DNA from 4 places in the Rhizobium beringeri genome. Region 4 is predicted to be linked to each of the others. Evidence: predicted binding sites of a transcription regulator. Region 4 holds the regulator's gene; each other region holds the start of a gene.

Region 1 (4,374 bases), on a different contig from region 4:
CCGGCGAGCGAGTTTCTGTCGACGACGCCAAGCGCTTCGATGCCGAGCGCCTTGGCGGTCGCAAACAGCTCATCCGCCGACGATGCCCCGCGCAGGAATGAGAAATGTGTCGTAACCTGGAGCTCGGCGTATCTCATGCGAAAATCCCGTGCAGGAACCATTTATGCGAGCCGGTCGCCGCATCGATGCCATCGCCCGACCTGAATATCCAGAAGCGCTCGCCACCCTCGTCCTCGATCACGAAATAGTCGCGTACCGCATCGAACTCGGAGCCTCTCGTCCACCACTCGCCGAAAATCCGCTCCGGGCCGTCAGCACGTTTCACCCGTCGGCGCTTGCCGCGCCAGGTCATCGACACGGGCGGATGATCCGGCAGCAGTGCGATCACCTCGATGAGATCCGGGCGGGAGAGGATGCGAACGGGTCGAGGCCAGTGCAAGCTCCATGACGAACCGGTCTCCCCGGCAACCGCACTCACGCGCTTGACGCTGCGCTCGGGCACGTCGCTCGCCACAGGCACTATCCGATAGACACGCTGCCCGCGATTGCCGATCACGTCGATCAGCGGCGCAATATCAACGATCTCCTCCTCGATCAGGGAGGAGGCTTTCTGCACTTCGGTGAGCGGTTCGGCGATGACAGCCACCAGCGAGAGCTTCTCGATCCCGAGGCCCGGCTCGATTTTCTCGATCCGGTCCTTGAAGAGCTTTGTCAGCCAGGCCACATTGCGTGCGGGCTTCGCGGTTCCAGCACGGATCGCCTGCAGAGTGTTGTCGACCTTGTGGACGAGAAGATCCGCGCGGCGAACGCCGAGGCCCTTCTGCTGGAGCGCTTCGCAGAGTTCAACGACCAGCCGGGAGACATATTTGGCGATGGTCTCGGGCGCGCCGATCGGCTCGGCGAAGGCGCGGCTGACCTCGATGGCATCCATTGGACGGATCGGATCGATCGGCTCCGGCAGCCGCCCATACATTTGGTCGAGACGGCGGCCGATTTCGGGACCAAAGCGAAGGGCAAGCGGCGCGCGTGCTGTGGCTGACAGCTCGCCGATCGTCTGAAACCCGAGGGTCCGCAGGCCGATGACGGTTTCGGAGGGCAACCGTATTGATGATATCGGCAGCCGCTCGACGAAGCGTAATGTCTCACCCCGCGCAACGATCACGGTATCGCGCTTGCTGACCCTGGCCAGCGCATGGGCCGCACCCCAGGTGTCGGCAATCGCAACCCGCGCGGTCAACCCCTTGGCGCGGAAGCGATTGACAATGCCGGACAGCATCAGATCCTCGCCACCCTGGAGATGATCGGCGCCTTCGGTGTCCATGACGATGCCGTCGGGCGCATCCATTGCGACGATCGGCGTGTACTGCGTCAACGCCCAGAGCGTGAGGCGTTCAAGGGCCGCACCGTCTGCGGTCGGATCGGCGTCGACCATCTGCAGACCCTGAACGATGGCCTGCGCCTTGGCTGCCGGCATGCCAATATGAAGGCCTGCGGATCGGGCTAAGTCATCCGCGGCCGCGATCCATCGTTTGGAGCCACTCTTGGCGACGACGACAAGCGGCCGCTCAGCGAACAGCATTCCCGCGCCGTCGGCCCGTCTGATCCTGTCGATCGCGAGATCCGGAAGATAAATGGATACGACCCGTGGCATCGCACGCTCCTACAATAAACTCTGCGCACTCACCCGCCTTCACTCTCATCAGCTCCAGGAGCCATCGCGGCCGCCCGACGCCCGGAACCGGCAGCTCTTCCGATGGCAGTACGCTGACGCGCCACCTTGATGTCGACGCCGTCGGCTGGCCAAAATCGGATGCCTCCGTCTGCCGTCGCCATCGTCGCACGACCAGCCCCATCGTTCCGGTCTTCTCGGCCGCAAGCTGAAGCCGGCGTGATGCGGTTATGGGAAGACGGACGAGCTCACCGACCACGGCGCCCAAGCCACCGTAACCAAGACCTTCCTCCATGGTCGCCAGGACATCCTCTTCCCTATCGGCTTCGGCAAAGACCACGCGACCGGGATGGAGACCCGCCTGCGCCAGTGCCGGGAAAAACAGGTCTGGACGCGTCATGCACCAAAGAATCTGTCCCTTGGTTCGCGCAGCGATCCCTGCCACGCAGAGGGCCGCGGCCGCACCATCGACCGTTCCGGATCCGCCACCCGCGAATTCGTGCAAGGCGCCATAGGCGAGACCCCCGCCTGGAAGCACCGCGTCTATTTCGGAAACCCCAAAAGCAAGGCAGCCGACCTTGCTCGTCGATCCGCCCTCAAGGGAGGCGATACGGTCTCTTAGATCGGCAATTACCCTGTTGCGGGCAGCAGTCATCATTCACGCGTCCCTTGAAGGCCGTGTTGGAGTTTCGACTTCATGTCGTTCAAATGCAGATGTTCTTTATCTGTTCCGATGCCGCCGAAGAGTCAAGCAACCAAGAATAGGAATATTATCTCTCAACTTTAGGGAACCAAGAGATTCGCTTTGCGAAACATGGCCATGGGCCGATTGCGGCGATTTGGTCGAAGCGGAAATAAATTTCGTCGGATTCGCAACCTGCTATCCGCCGGTTGGCATTTGGCAATTCCATCGGTTACGATGCTCGCAGTGTTCACGGTCACTGCCTATGTGCAATCTGTACCGCATGGAAGACAAGGATTGGGTCGCCAAGTGGGCGCAGGATGTCGAGAGCATGATCAATCTCATGCCGGCGTACCAAATGAATCCGGATCAGATGGGCCGATCGTGCGCAATACGGCCGATGGTCGAAAACAGCTGGTGCATGCGCGCTAGGGTCTGCCCTCCCCGCTATTCGCCCTCAAGAAAGAAGCTGAGAAGAAGGCCGAAAAACTGCGAGCCAAGGGCAAGGAGGTCGACTTCGAGGCCCAGCTGCGTGATGAGGTGGACGGCGGCACCACGAATGTCCGCACGCTCAATTTCCCGTACTGGAAGCGTTGGTTCGGTGTTGAGCATCGCTGCCTCGTTCCTGTGACCAGCTTCGCGTAGCCCGATCCAGCCACCAAGGAAGAGGGCGGCAGGACCCCAAACGCCTGGTTGGCGCGCGATGAAAGCAAGCCTCTGATGTTCTTTGCCGGCGTCCACGTGCCGCAATGGACGAGCGTGCGAAAGGTCAACGACGGACTGACGACCGATGATCTCTACGGTTTTCTGACGACGGATGCGAATGACCTTGTGAAGCCTATCCACGATAAAGCCATGCCGGTTCTCCTTCTGACCAAGGAAGAGACTGATGTCTGGATGTGTGCGCCATGGGACGAGGCCAAGGCGCTTGCCCGTCTTCTGCCCAACGACGCGCTGATCGTAACATCCCGGGAGCCTTACGGCTCGACGATCGTGACGAAGGCCGGAGAACCAGTCGTCCAGCCGAGCCTATTCTGAGCCTGGACCGATCTAAAGCAGCTCGATCCACACTGGGCGTGATCACTTGTATGGTCCCAGCCTCTCACCGACTTGTCGATCTTGGCCTGCTTGAGATTGTCAGCAAGTGCGGGGCTTAAGAGGAGTGATCAATCCGCAGCCCTGCGTCGCGGGCAAACGCGTGTTGATATCGCCGCGAAGACTGCTATGTTCCCTCTTTGTTTCGGGCAAGGCCCGCAAAGAGGACACCGAGCCTGTAACTTTCTTGCAAAAACCGCCATGAACGAAATGACGCCAACACCGATCCGCAAAATCGTCCATGTGGACATGGATGCCTTTTACGCATCGGTCGAGCAGCGCGATAATCCGGGACTCCGGGGCAAGCCCCTCGCCGTCGGCGGATCCGCAGCGCGCGGTGTGGTGGCCGCCGCAAGCTATGAGGCACGAGCCTTTGGTGTCCATTCGGCCATGCCGTCGGTCACCGCAAAACGGAAATGCCCCGACCTGATTTTCGTGCCGCCGCGCTTCGACGTCTATAAGGCTGTTTCCCAGCAAATCCGCGAAATCTTCGCCGAATACACGCCGCTGATCGAGCCGCTATCCCTCGACGAGGCCTATCTCGATGTCACCGAGAATCTGAAGGGCATGGAAATCGCCACCGAGATTGCGCTGGAGATCCGCGCAAAGATCAAGCAGGTCACCGGGCTCAACGCTTCGGCCGGCATCTCCTACAACAAATTTCTCGCAAAGATGGCCAGCGACCTCAACAAACCCAATGGCCAGGCGGTCATCACGCCGAAGAATGGACCAGGCTTTGTCGAAACCTTGCCCGTCAAGAAATTCCATGGCGTCGGGCCGGCCACCGCCGAGCGCATGCGTAGATACGGGATTGAGACCGGGCTCGATCTGAAATCAAAGTCGCTCATCTTCCTGCAGGAGCATTTCGGCAAGTCGGGACCCTATTTCTACGGCATCGCCCGTGGCATTGACGAGCGCCAGGTCCGGC
Region 2 (4,374 bases), 1.5 Mb from region 4:
GGCATAGACATGCCGGTCGCCCTGCGAGTTCTGCCCATAGGTGAAGAAGCGTTGCGGCACGACAAGGTCGAGACCATCCCGTGCACGCGTCATGGCGACATAGAGCAGCCGGCGTTCCTCTTCGATTTCGGCGGTTGTGCCGACGGCGAGATCGCTCGGTATGCAGCCGTCGACGACGTTCAGCATGAAGACCTTCGTCCATTCCTGGCCCTTGGCGGAATGGATGGTCGACAGGATGAGATAGTCTTCGTCGAGAAGCGGCACGCCCGCCTGGTCGCTGGTCGCATCCGGCGGATCGAGCGTGAGCTCGGTCAGAAAGCGCTCGCGCGAGGCATAACCGCTGGCGATCTGCTCGAGCTGCAGCAGATCGGCCTGCCGCGTCGCTGCGTCCTCATGAAGCCGTTCCAGATGCGGCGCGTACCATTGCCGTGCCAGGCCGATTTCCGCCGGCCAGCCGGCCTTGCCGGTCTTCAGCTCCTGCAGCATCGAAACGAACATTGTCCAGTCCTCGCCGGAGCGCGGCGGCGCCGGCATGGCAGCGAGAGCAGAAATCGGGCTGGCATCCTCGGCCATCAGGTCGAGCGTTTTCTGCGCCGTCGACGGCCCAACGCCCGGCAGGATCTGCATCAGCCGGAAGCCCGCCACCCGGTCGCGCGGGTTCTGCGCGAAGCGAAGGGCGGCCAGCATGTCCTTCACATGTGCGCTGTCGAGAAACTTCAGCCCGCCGAATTTGACGAAGGGGATGTTGCGCCGGGTCAGCTCAACCTCCAGCGGCCCGCTGTGATGCGAGGCGCGGAAGAGCACGGCCTGCTGCTTGAGGGTGAGGCCTTCCTCGCGGTTGTCGAGCACCATGTCGGCGACGTAGCGCGCCTGCTCGGCCTCATCGCGCACCGTGACGAGGCGGGGCCGCTCGGACGATTGCCGCTCGGTCCAGAGGTTCTTGGTGAAGCGCTCCGAGGCGAGATCGATGACGGCGTTGGCGGCGGCGAGGATCGGCTGCGTCGAACGGTAGTTGCGGTCGAGCGTGACGATATTGGCGGCCGGGCTGAAGGCGGCGGGAAAATCGAGGATATTGCGCACCGTTGCGGCGCGGAAGGAATAGATCGACTGCGCATCGTCGCCGACGACGGTCAGCCCCTGGCCGCCGGGCTTCAGCGCCAGCAAGATCGAGGCCTGCAGCCGGTTGGTGTCCTGATATTCGTCGACGAGCACATGGTCGAAGCGGCTGCCGATATCCTCGGCAATCATCGCTTCGCCGACCATCTGGGCCCAGTAGAGCAGCAGATCGTCGTAATCGAGCACGTTCTGGCTCTGCTTGGCCTCGACATAGCTGGCGAATAGCTCGCGCAGCTGCTTCTCCCACGCCGCGCACCAGGGAAAGACGTCGCGCAGCACGAGGTCGAGCGCGGTTTGCGAATTCACCGCCCTTGAATAAATGGCAAGACAGGTGCCCTTTGTGGGGAAGCGGCTTTCCGTCTTCGAGAAACCAAGGTCGTGCCGGATCAGGTTCATCAGATCGGCGCTGTCTTCGCGGTCGTGGATGGTGAAATCGGGATCGAGGCCGATCTGTTGGGCATAATCGCGCAACAGCCGCGCGCCGATGCCGTGGAAGGTGCCGGACCAGGAAAGCGCATCCGCCATGACGCCGGCATTCGAGCCAAGCACATCGCGGCAGATGCGCTCGACGCGTCGCGCCATCTCGGCGGCTGCCCGGCGCGAGAAGGTCATCAGCAGGATGCGGCGGGGATCGGCGCCTTTGACGATGAGATGGGCGACCCGATGCGCCAAGGTATTCGTCTTGCCGGAGCCGGCACCGGCAATGACCAGCAGCGGCCCGGCAATATGGTTGCCGTCGATGAGCGTGCCGTGCTCGACGGCCATGCGCTGCTGCGGATTGAGCTTTTCGAGGTACATCCAGCCGTCCGGTTGGGCTCCCGCAGAATCACTGCGAAAAGATTAGATGTTCCTTGAATGTTCGCGATTGTCGCCTCTGTCAAGCGCCGCGGCGCGCGAGGGAAGCTTCAGTCGGGGAAATCCGGGCCGATCTCGCGCCGCACCAGCTTCAGGCTGCGGTCCGGCTGGAGAATATAGGTTTCCTCCACGCGCTGGCCGGTCCCGTTGTAGAACTGGTTGTAGACGGCGCTGCCGATCGGCGACTTGGTAAGCTTCGTTCGCGGCTGGCCGCCATAAGTAATGCTGCCAGGAATGGGTTCCAGCGCCGGCCTATCGGCCGAGGAGCAGCCGGCAAGCAATGCCCCGGCAAACAAGGCGGGCAGAAGCGCTTTCATCATCGTCATCCTTTTTCGACTGCAGCCAGATATGGAAGCCGCGGCGCCTTTCGCCAAGGGTAGCCCATGCCACGGCGCAGGCATCTCTGCCGAAGAGGCCCTTCATGTTTGGCGGGACGCAACGAAATGCCTCGCGGCGGCGTTAACTGACATCAACCAACATCAGGAAACGTTCACGGTGCTCGGCTTTCCAGCATTCACGGGGCATGAAGAGCCCGGCCGCCAGGGCCACAGCGATGCGGCGACGCGCGCCTCGGTGGAAAGCGCTCTTCATGCGGCCGGTGATATCGAAGCCGGCGAAATCACCGTCAGCATATCGGGTTCCTATCTCATCCTGGAAGGTGTCGTGCGCCGGCGGAGTGATGTCGAGCGGGCGGTCGAGATTGCCGAGAGCGTCGTCGGCCGAGGCTATGTGCGCAGCCGCCTGCTGCGACGCTAATGCATGTCGCCTAAAAGTGTGCAGCGGTTTTGGGACAACGACATGCATCAAATAAAAGGCCGGCGAAGGAAACGCTGCGCCGGCTCTCGCGCGCATGTCTTTGCGATGCATGAAGGGAACCAAAATGCTCTCTCGCGTGTTGAAAGGCCGGACCTAAACGCTGGAGACTCTCATGCAGTTGCTTCCTCGCCTCTGGGCAACGACCTTGATAGTGGGTTACGGTGTCTTTGCCGGCTCCGCCCATGCCTCGCTGGAAACCGGCACGAATTATTCCGCTTTGCCGAAGGACCAGATCGCCCTCAACGAATATACCGGGACCGTCGCCTGCACGCCGGCAGATCCTCAGTATTTGCCGTCCTTCATCCGCGCGGCGGATGGCACGATCATTGGTGTCGGTTATATCGAAGTGGAGAATGAGGGTGGCGCGGACTGCTGAAACATCCGCTTTGCTCGGACGAGGCTCGCCTGCGTTTCCGCAGAGGGTACGAGCCTCTAACCATCATCATGATGGCTGGGCATCTTCTATGAATACACCTGTACCAGACGCAACGCCTGTTGCCCCAAAACCCGGCGCGAGTTCGATGCAGGGTTAAGTAAAATTAAAGCATTGTCCCGTTCCGGCACGTTCCGTTTACGAACGAGCTGAAGCGGCCTGGAAATCCTGACCGAAGTGCAGCGCATAACCCCGAAAATCGGAATCGATTTTCGGAAAGGATTATGCGCCAGTTCAATGAAGCTTCAGCTTCGCCTCTTCGGCTGCCGCCAGAAACTCGGCTCTCGCCTCTTCCACGCTCTTGCGCCCATCGAGCGCTGCCCGGCAAGTGCTGCGGGCCTTGATATAACGAAGCCCGCGCACACTCGGCCAGAGATCCGCCAAGCACTTCAGCGCATCGAACGGACCATTGACCGTTCGCGCATCGGCATTTTCGAAACCAACCTTGACCGGGCTGTTCCATCTTTCAGTTGCCATCGACGCTCCTCCACGATTTTCGATAGAAACGAGCGCAGCATCTCCCAGTTCCTCCAGGGAGACTCTGCGATAGTTAATACTCTAGCGCGATTTTCACCAGCAGCAATGGGCGGATCGTCGCTGATGCCGCAACGAATGGTTTCGCCTCGACCCATGACAGGAAAGCCTATGGACGGCAGCCGATGAGAAACGCCAACTTATGAGGTGTTTTCGCCGAGAAGGGTGGGGAGTCGAGATTGACTGTCTTTTCAAGAAAACTGGTGCTGCCGAGTGGGATTGAACCACCGACCTCACCCTTACCAAGGGTGTGCTCTACCACTGAGCTACGGCAGCAGGACCAGTACCCGTGCGAGCCGGGTGGCTCAATCGCGAGAACGGGGGGCTATTGCCACAGCTTGGCGGCAAGCGCAAGCCGCAAATTCCAACTTCGCATCGATTGGGACGAAGGGACTTTTGGATTGGCGCGAATTCAGCTAATCCTGTTCCCATGAACGAAAAGACCGAAACCGGCCAGCAGAGCCGCAAAGAGGCGATCGAGGCACAGGCGAAACTGCGCCGTGAGCGCGCCGCCGAAAAGCTCAGGGAAAATCTGGGGCGACGCAAACAGCAGGTCCGCGCCCGCCGTTCGGGCCAGGCCGACGAAACAAATGGGCTGCCCGCCGCAAAAATGGACGAAT
Region 3 (4,374 bases), 2.6 Mb from region 4:
GTGTCGGTCAAAATTTTTGGAAAATCCGGTGATCAGAGATCGATGATCGTACCGCGGCCGTCGTTCCACACGCGCATCTCCGGCTTACCATTGTTCGCCTTGGCGCGGACCGGAGCGGGCTTCATCTTCATCGAAAGCGCGCGTCCGACCATGAGCACGGTCAGGATGCCGCCGACGGCGAGCGTCACCGAAAAGGTGAGAAGCAGCATGGCCACGAAAATGGTGGCGCCGGCAAGCATGAGGAAGATGGAGCGAATGTTCTGCATGGTTAGAGACCTTTCTTCGGAAAGGAATGTGGTCCTTCTCTTTCCTCTCTGCAAGGCAAGCGTGGCTTTTTGTTGTTCTGCTGGATGTTCTGGGGTGGGATGCTTGCTTCGACTGTCAAAGCTTGGCACTAATTCGCCATGAGCCGAAACCCCGCGACCCGCTCCGTCCGCCTGCGCCGTTCGGTGCTGAGCGTGCCTGCCATCAATCCCCGCGCCCTCGAAAAAACCCATGCGGTTGATTGCGATGCGGTGATCTTCGATCTCGAGGATTCCGTGGCGCCGGAAAGGAAGGCGGAAGCGCGGGAAAATCTGAGGAATTTCTTTTCGGCTCGGCCGCTCGAAGGCAAGGAACGGATCATCCGCATCAATGACCTGTCGACCAATTTCGGCCTGGCGGACATGGAACTGGTAATCGCACTCAATCCCGACGCCGTGCTGCTGCCGAAGGTCGACGAACCGCAGGATGTCATGGCGGTCGGCGATCTTCTCTCCGAGGCGGATGCACCGGAAGATCTGCGCATCTGGGCGATGATCGAGACACCGCGTGGCATCCTGAATGCGGCTGTTATCGCCGAAGCCGGGCGCACGCCGGGCTCGCGGCTCGATTGCCTCGTTGTCGGGCTCAACGACCTGCGCAAGGAAACCGGCGTGCTGCCGGAGCCGGGGCGGAGCTATCTCGTGCCGTGGCTGATGCAGGTCGTCCTTGCAGTCAGCGCCTACGGGCTCGATGCGATCGACAGCGTCTTCAACGATTTCAGGGACGAACAGGGTTTTGATGCCGAATGCCTGCAGGGCCGGGCGATGGGCTTTGCCGGCAAGATGCTGATCCATCCGGCGCAGATCGAGCCCGCCAACCGCCATTTCGGCCCGGATCAGGCAGCGATTACGGAAGCGGAGGCGATCATATCAGCCTTTGCCGATCCTGCCTCCGATGGGCTGAACGTCATCAATGCAGGCGGGCGGATGGTCGAGCGACTGCATCTTGTCCAGGCGGAAAGTCTGGTCCATAAAGCCTGCCTGATCGCAGCCCGCCAGGCTGCAGCACGAAAGACGATGTGATGAAACTCTACCGCTTCCTGACCGGTCCCGACGATGCTTCCTTCTGCCACAAGGTCACTGCCGCCCTTAACAAGGGCTGGTTGCTGGAGGGCTCGCCGACCTATGGCTTCAACGCCGCAACCGGCGCGATGCAGTGCGGCCAGGCCGTCGTCAAGCATGTCGAAGGCAAGGATTATGATCCTGAGATGAAGCTCTCAGAGCAGTGAGGCTCAGCGCATAACCCCGAAAATCGTAATCGATTTTCGGAAAGGATTATGCGTGATTGAAAGTGATAGAGCGTCCTTAGCGCTAGCGCTCGGCGGCTTCCTCGGCGCTTGCCTCGATCCGCTCCATGTCATCGTCGCTCAGCCCGAAATGGTGGCCAATCTCGTGGATCAGGACGTGGGTGATGATATCGCCGAGCGTCTCGTCGTTCTCAGCCCAGTAATCGAGGATGGGGCGACGGTAGAGGCGGATGCGGTTCGGCATCTCGCCGGTTTCCAGCGTGAAACGTTCGGAAATGCCCCTGCCCTCGAAAAGGCCGAGCAGATCGAAAGGGGTTTCCAGCGCCATGTCCTCGAAAACGTCGTCATCGGGGAAATCTTCGATCTCGATCGTGAGGTTGGTCGTCAGCTGGCGAAATTCATCCGGCAGATGGCTATAGGCCTCCATGGCCAGCGACTCGAAGGTGCTGATCGTCGGCGCATGGCGGTCCCGCCAATCATCGCTCTGGTCTATGCGGGCCATGAATATTCCTTCCTTTGCGGGCCCATATAGAACCTTTATCGCCGATTTTCGAGTGCGGAATCAAAGGCAGGAATAAATTCATAAAAAATGGCCGTTGACTCTTCATTAGCTCTCTGGAATCTATAAGAACATAACAGGAACAAAACGGATCGGAGAACGCCATGGCGCAGCACGCCTTGGCGCGCGAGCGGCTTTTTGCGCTCCGCGAAACCATTGCCCGACTGGAGGGAAGGCCCGCGCCGGCGCTTGCCGCAGCGGAGCAGGAAGCCCTGGCAGAAGGACGTAAGACCCGCCAGGAGCGCATTCTGCCGCCCCTGCCGTTTGGGGTGGAATTTCTCGACGGGGCGCTGGAAGGCGGCTTGCCGCTCGATGCGATCACCGAATTCCGCTCGGCTCTGTCTCGTGATGCAGGTGCTGCAAGCGGGCTGGCGATGGCTGTTGCCGCGCGACTGCAAAAACAGGAAGTGGATGCCGGCAGGCTTATGCCGTTGCTCTGGATCGGCGATGCCGTCGGGACGCTGGAGGCCGGTCGTCCCTATGCCCCCGGGCTTCGGGATTTCGGGTTGAGCCCGGAGCGGTTTCTCCATGCGGCGCCGCGCAAGCTGGACGAGGCGCTCTGGCTGGCGGAGGTGGCAGTGGAAAGCGCTGCCTTCTCGGCCGTCATCTTCGAAGTGCGAGGCAATCCCGCCCATTTCGGCCTGACCGAAAGCCGCAGGCTTAGTCTCAGGGCGCATGCTGCCCGCCGTCCGATCTTTCTTGTCCGTCAGGCCGGAGCGGAGGAGGCAAGCAGCGCGGCCTTCCGCCTGCATGTCGAACCGGCCCCGTCCGGTCTGCGGCCGTTGCCGGATGGATCGAAACTTTCCGGCAGCATCGGCAATCCGATTTTCCGTCTCACACTGGAGAAGAGCCGCAATCCGGCCCCGCTCTCCTTTCTTCTGGAGTGGAACCCCCATGAACGCGAATTTCTCCCTATCGCCGAACCAAACCTCGTTCGTCCTCCAGGCGAACAGTCAGCGCATTCTGGCGCTCAGCTTCCCGCATCTGCCAACGGACCGCATCGCCCGCAAGCGATGGGGGCTCTCCTGGCGTTCGAAAGGGCGTCTTGAGACGCCGCCTATCGTCTGTTCCGGCAAGCTCAATAATGCCATGCGGCTGACGGCACTGGACGAGTTGGCCGAGAGGCTGGGGTTGAGGAAAGAGCTGGGCGTTGCCGAAGCGCGCGCCATGTACCCAATGCTCGAGGTCGCGGAAGAAGATCCGGCGGCCGACCGGCGGTTGCTGGAGGCAATTGCCGACTGGTGCGACCGTTATACGCCGCTGGTGGCGTTCGACGGTAAGGACGGCCTGTTTCTCGACATTAGCGGCTGCGCCCATCTCTTCGGCGGTGAAAAGGCGCTTCTTCGGGATGTTCTGTCGCGGCTTTTCCATATGGGGTTCGATGCGCGAGGCGCGGTCTCATCGTCGCCCGGCCTTTCCTGGGCCGCGTCCCGCTTCGGGCAGGGCGGCGTGATCGAGGACGAAGAGACGGAACATGTGCTGATGTCCTTGCCGGTCGCAGCCCTGCGGCTGGAAGGACAAACCGTCGCTGCCCTGAAGAAGCTCGGTCTGAAATATATCGGCGACGTCATCGATGCACCGCGCGCGCCGCTGACCCGCCGGTTCGGCCCGGAGCTGCTTCTGCGTCTCGACCAGGCGCTGGGACGTGAAGAGGAGCCGGTCTCGCCTCGGCGTCCTGTTGCCAGCCTCTCGGCCGAAAGCCGTCTGATCGAGCCCATCGGGACGGAAGAGCAGATCCTTGCCGTCACCAGGCAGGTCGCCTTATCGCTGCAGCCGTCGCTGGAGGCGCGGGGGGCTGGTGGGCGGGTGTTCGAACTGGTCCTGTTCCGCGTCGACGGCAGGGTCTTTCGCATCTCCGTCGGTGCTTCGCAGCCGCTTCGCGAACCAAAGTTCATTGCCGGGCTTTTTTCCGAGCGATTGCAGGCGGTCTATGACGATCTCGATGCCGGTTATGGTTTCGAGATCCTGCGGTTGAATGTGTTGCGGCACGATCCCTTCAACGAGGCGCAGGGTGATTTCGAGGGCGACCGTCAGGGAGAGATCTCGCTTTCGGCCTTCGTTGACCGGGTCTCGGCCCGACTTGGTGCGGATTGCCTGCAAAGCTTCCAGCTCCGCGAGAGCCATGTTCCGGAACGCGCCGTCATCACGGTTCCTGTGATGGACAGCCTTCCCAGGCGGAAGGCAGCGCAGGACATCCAGCTTCCTTTCCGCGAAGAGCGCCCGCTGCGGCTCTTTGCAACGCCGGAGCCCGTCGAGACCATACTTG
Region 4 (4,374 bases):
CGTCTCAGTGCTCATCGTGTCTCCTCGAAGGCGAAGAGCGTGCCCTGCCCGGGCGCGGGCTTCACCAGAATGCGATTGTTCTTGCGCGTGTATGTCACCCCGTTAGCAGCCAAATGCGCTTCTGTCACGGCAAGATCAGCGACAATGAAGAGGATTGCCCGGCCACGCAGGCCGCGATCGGCGGATGAGCCTGCGATCTCGAAATAGGCTTCCAGCCCTTCCGGCGTCATCAGGCTGATTTTCACGTTCGACGCCGCGACATTGACGCCGAAACCGGTTTTCTCGACTGCCGCTTGCGCCACGGCAAGGCCGACGAAGGCGGCGAAAGCGGCGGCATCAGGCGCGCAGAGCGCGATCTCGGCAATGCCGGTGACGCCATTGGCATGCGTTTCCAGCGCGCCGCGGTCGGCCGGCAGCGGATTGACGCGCTCGACGCTGAAAAGGAAGAGATCGGGCGCGCGCAAGTCGCCGGCAAAGGCCAGCTTGAAACCGGCAATGCTCTCGGAACCGTCCGGCATCGTCATCGGCCGGGTGAACTGCAGCATCTCGCCGGCGCTCGATCCGTTGCCGACGAAGTTCTGATGATCGATGCTGGCATCCTTACTACCGAAGGCAAGCCCCGAAAGTCCCTCCTCGCCGCAGCGGAAGCGGAAGGCCCGGTTGCGGGCGGTGAAGACATTGCCTAGGCGCGCCGATGCCTCGCTCTCCTCGACACTCGCAATCCCCAGCGGTTCCAGATAGGTCTTGTCAGCAAAAAAGACGCAGGCGTTTTCCGTTCCGAAGCGATGGCGTGCATCGGCGGCAACGGTGAAGCCGAGCTTGCCGAGCCTCTCGCGCGCCAGATCGATATTGACGACGGGCAGCACGACATGATCCAGCGGGTGCGGTTTGGCGGAATGCTCGTTCATGATATCCCTCCTGGAAACGGCAAGAGATGTGCGACGGCGCGCCCCTCAATGCAAGAGATGTGTCCCAATCCGGCGAATGAAAATAAAAATCTCAACGAGTTGGCACCAAGTTTTACGGAAATTTAGCTACTTGCGGAACACATATGGAACATATAGTGTCTGTTCTGGATTTGTTTCAATCACGAGGTCACAACGTCGATGCTCACGCGCAAACAACAGGAGCTTCTCCTTTTCATTCATGAGCGCATGAAGGAATCCGGCGTTCCGCCATCTTTCGACGAAATGAAGGATGCCCTGGACCTCGCCTCCAAGTCCGGGATTCACCGGCTGATTACGGCGCTCGAGGAACGTGGCTTCATTCGCCGCCTACCGAATCGCGCCCGCGCGCTCGAGGTCATCAAGCTTCCGGAAGCCTACAGCCCCAGCATTCAGCCCCGGCGCGGCTTTTCGCCGAGCGTCATCGAGGGCAGCCTTGGCAAGCCGCAGCCGGTCGCTAATCCTGCTCCCGCAAAACCCGTCGCCGACAACGGCAACTCGGTCTCCGTGCCGGTCATGGGCCGTATCGCCGCCGGCGTTCCGATCTCGGCGATCCAGAACAACACCCACGACATCGTCGTTCCTGCCGACATGCTCGGTTCCGGTGAACATTATGCGCTGGAGGTCAAAGGCGATTCGATGATCGACGCCGGCATTTTCGACGGCGACACCGTGATCATTCGCAACGGCAGCACCGCAAGCCCTGGCGACATCGTCGTTGCTCTCGTCGACGACGAGGAAGCGACACTCAAGCGCTTCCGCCGCAAGGGCGCCTCGATCGCACTGGAAGCGGCCAACCCGGCCTACGAGACCCGGATTTTCGGGCCGGATCGCGTCAAGGTTCAGGGCAAGCTCGTCGGCCTCATTCGCCGCTATCACTGACATCAGGCAGTCCGGATTCGGCAAAACTGTTGCTGCGCCAATCATAGGCGCGATGCCGCATCCACGGCCGCGACAATGCATCGAATGCGGTTGCGACCTCCAGGCCGGCGTCGGCGAAGCGCAACTCGACGGAACCGGTCCTGCGCAGCGTTTCGCCGGTGAAGAGCGTCGCCCCTGAGCGGCAGCTGTTGAAGCGCAGTCGGACCGACGTCACGACGATATCGGCCGCATCGCATGCCGGACCGAGATAGGCGGCGTTATCGATGACAGCAACCACATGACCATTGCCAAGCCTTGATGTGCACCAGGCCTTCTTGACGCAGGAAAAGCGGTTTGCTTCACCACCAGCTGCAGCCGCCCGCATCGCCGACCTTGCTTCGTTCTGCTGATCGCGGGAAAGCCTGACGCGGCGGTCTTCTCCCTCCGGCGGGATAGCAGGACCCTCCAGCATCTTCGGCGGGTGATGCGTCGGCAGGACCAGCGCTCTCTGCCACTGGTCGAAGATGAAATCCGGCGGTCTTTCACGGTTGGACGCCATGGCCGCCGCCTCGACGATTGCGACGAGACCACCATCCTCCGAAATCACCAGATCCGGCGGCCGGGGAGCCGGCAGAAGCAGCAGGATGAGCGTCGAGACCACGATGATCGATGTGCCGATATGGCGCAGCCGGGTGCGGAGCAGCGTCAGCAGCAGAAAGCCTGCGACGGCTATCGCGAAATACCAGGCGGGCAAGCGGCCGATGCCGATATCGCCACCCCAGCCGGACACCGTCTTTGCGACAGCGATCACCAGATCGAGGCCGAATCCGACGACCTTCCAAGGCAAAACGTCCAGACCGAAAGGCATGAGCAGCATCGCCAGCAGGCCAGCCGGCATGATGATGAAGGAGATGATCGGCATCGTCGCGAGGTTTGCCGGCAGGCCGTAGGCGGTCAGGCGATGAAAATGCTCGATGGAAAACAGCGCGGTGGAAAAGCCGCCGATCAGCGAGGTCAGAAAGACGCCGCCGAAGAAACCCGCAACCGTAACGATGGGCCGAAACACCGGCAGCTTCAGGAAGGCGTTTTCGCGGACGCGCCGGTCCTTCCACAGCTGATAGCCCGATACCAGCGCCAAGGTCGCGGCAAAGGACATCTGGAAGCTCGGACCCAAGACCTCGGACGGTGAAATGGCGAGGATGACAAGCGCAGAGAGAGCGACATTGCGCAGGCTGATCGACGGCCGGTCGAAGAAGACGGCAATCAACATGATGGCCATCATGATGAATGCGCGTTCGGCCGAGACCGCAAAGCCGGAAATCAGGAAATAGGCGGTGACGGCGATGAGCGCGCCGGCAGCAGCAATCTTCTTGGTCGGATAGGCCTGGGCGACGCCGGGAAAGAGGCTGAGCAGCATCCGGAAACCGACGAAGAAGATGCCGGCAGACAGTGCCATGTTGAGGCCGGAGATGGCGATGATATGAGCCAGACCGGACTGGCGCAGCGCCTCCGTCGTCTCATTCGAGATTGCGCGCCGCTCGTCCGTCACCAGAGCAGCGGCGAAAGCGCCGGTGTCGCCGGGCAGGATCGACCTTATGCGGTCACCGATACCGCTGCGCAGCCGGTAGAGTCCTTCGAGCAGCGCTTCCGTTGTCGATCTGGCCGCCTGCGGACCTGCCTGCAAATCGACCTTTGTCGGCGCACCGTAGAAGAAGCCGTTGGCGCCGATGCCATCGAAATAAGCACCGAAGGAGAAGTCGTTGAGCTCAGGAAGCGCTGGACCTGCCGGCGGCGTCAGCCGTGCCCTGCCGGTGATAATGTCACCGATCTCGAAGGGCACATCCGCGCCGCGGGCGATCGCGGTTATGCGCCCCGGCGGCCGCTTCACCTCCGGTGCCTCAGTGTCGGTGACGGCAAGAATATAGCGCCACCGCCCGCGACCATCGCCTTCGCGCCGCTCGACACGGCCGGTCACCGTCGTCGTCACGGCGGAATCGAGGATCACGGTCGAGGCCCGCCGGCTCTCGAGCTGCGCAGACACCACGCCGCAGGCCACAAGCGCAAGCGCCAGCAGCGTTGCCCGCAATGCCGCCCGGCTGCGGCTGGCGATGAGAACCGCGACGATCAGCACCAATAGGCAGAGCAGCGATGCTACCAGCGGGAAGTCCGATGCCGCTAGAAACCAGAAGGCTGAGCCGGCGCCGAGGAAGACCGGCGAGAACAGCAGCAGACGGCCGTGGTCCGCCTCTTCGCCCAGTATGCGCATGCCGGCACGCAGTGATTGCGAGGCTGCTGCCGGCAACCGGTGGCGCCACGGTGTCGCCGACTGCGTCCTTGCCGGCCGCGTCACCACGACAGGCGAAGAAAAACCGGCGGAGTCGGCAAGGCCGGCGCCTGCTTCCGGCCGCAATTCGACTGTCGTCAACTCCTGCATGTGCCGCCCAAGGTCATCCGCCCAGGCAGGCAGAATGCAACCACCAATCAAATCCGGCAAGAATAATCGATTGAAAAGTGAGGGAAAATTGAAAGAGCCAAAAGAGCAGTCGAATCATCGGCTTCCGATATGCAC

The links. Region 4 encodes LexA, which represses DNA repair genes until DNA is damaged. Its sites were predicted from a motif close to TGTTCNNNNTGTGTTCNG; they were not measured.
Region 1: ELH03_RS34340 (ImuA family protein) is a predicted target of LexA. The motif match lies at 2,385-2,402, and genes of this name have one in related genera.
Region 2: ELH03_RS01305 (ATP-dependent helicase) is a predicted target of LexA. The motif match lies at 1,962-1,979, and genes of this name have one in related genera.
Region 3: ELH03_RS38005 (ImuA family protein) is a predicted target of LexA. The motif match lies at 2,176-2,193, and genes of this name have one in related genera.

The regions. Positions count from the first base shown of each region.
Region 1 is NZ_SILG01000006.1:32,746-37,119, reverse strand. Features, by position in the region: gene ELH03_RS34350 (error-prone DNA polymerase) at 1-137, opposite strand, end outside; gene ELH03_RS34345 (Y-family DNA polymerase) at 134-1,651, opposite strand; gene ELH03_RS34340 (ImuA family protein) at 1,566-2,324, opposite strand; partial or broken gene ELH03_RS34335 (SOS response-associated peptidase family protein) at 2,617-3,389, shown strand; gene dinB (DNA polymerase IV) at 3,648-4,374, shown strand, end outside.
Region 2 is NZ_SILG01000001.1:246,261-250,634, forward strand. Features, by position in the region: gene ELH03_RS01305 (ATP-dependent helicase) at 1-1,914, opposite strand, end outside; gene ELH03_RS01310 (hypothetical protein) at 2,022-2,288, opposite strand; gene ELH03_RS01315 (BON domain-containing protein) at 2,467-2,727, shown strand; gene ELH03_RS01325 (hypothetical protein) at 2,900-3,163, shown strand; gene ELH03_RS01330 (DUF982 domain-containing protein) at 3,455-3,697, opposite strand; tRNA gene ELH03_RS01335 (tRNA-Thr) at 3,956-4,030, opposite strand; gene ELH03_RS01340 (hypothetical protein) at 4,185-4,374, shown strand, end outside.
Region 3 is NZ_SILG01000001.1:4,294,435-4,298,808, reverse strand. Features, by position in the region: gene ELH03_RS21380 (hypothetical protein) at 33-266, opposite strand; gene ELH03_RS21375 (HpcH/HpaI aldolase/citrate lyase family protein) at 405-1,325, shown strand; gene ELH03_RS21370 (DUF1737 domain-containing protein) at 1,325-1,531, shown strand; gene ELH03_RS21365 (metallopeptidase family protein) at 1,614-2,051, opposite strand; gene ELH03_RS38005 (ImuA family protein) at 2,213-3,157, shown strand; gene ELH03_RS21360 (Y-family DNA polymerase) at 3,198-4,374, shown strand, end outside.
Region 4 is NZ_SILG01000001.1:1,698,789-1,703,162, reverse strand. Features, by position in the region: gene kdsA (3-deoxy-8-phosphooctulonate synthase) at 1-15, opposite strand, end outside; gene ELH03_RS08725 (VOC family protein) at 12-908, opposite strand; gene lexA (transcriptional repressor LexA) at 1,107-1,826, shown strand; gene ELH03_RS08715 (ComEC/Rec2 family competence protein) at 1,807-4,239, opposite strand.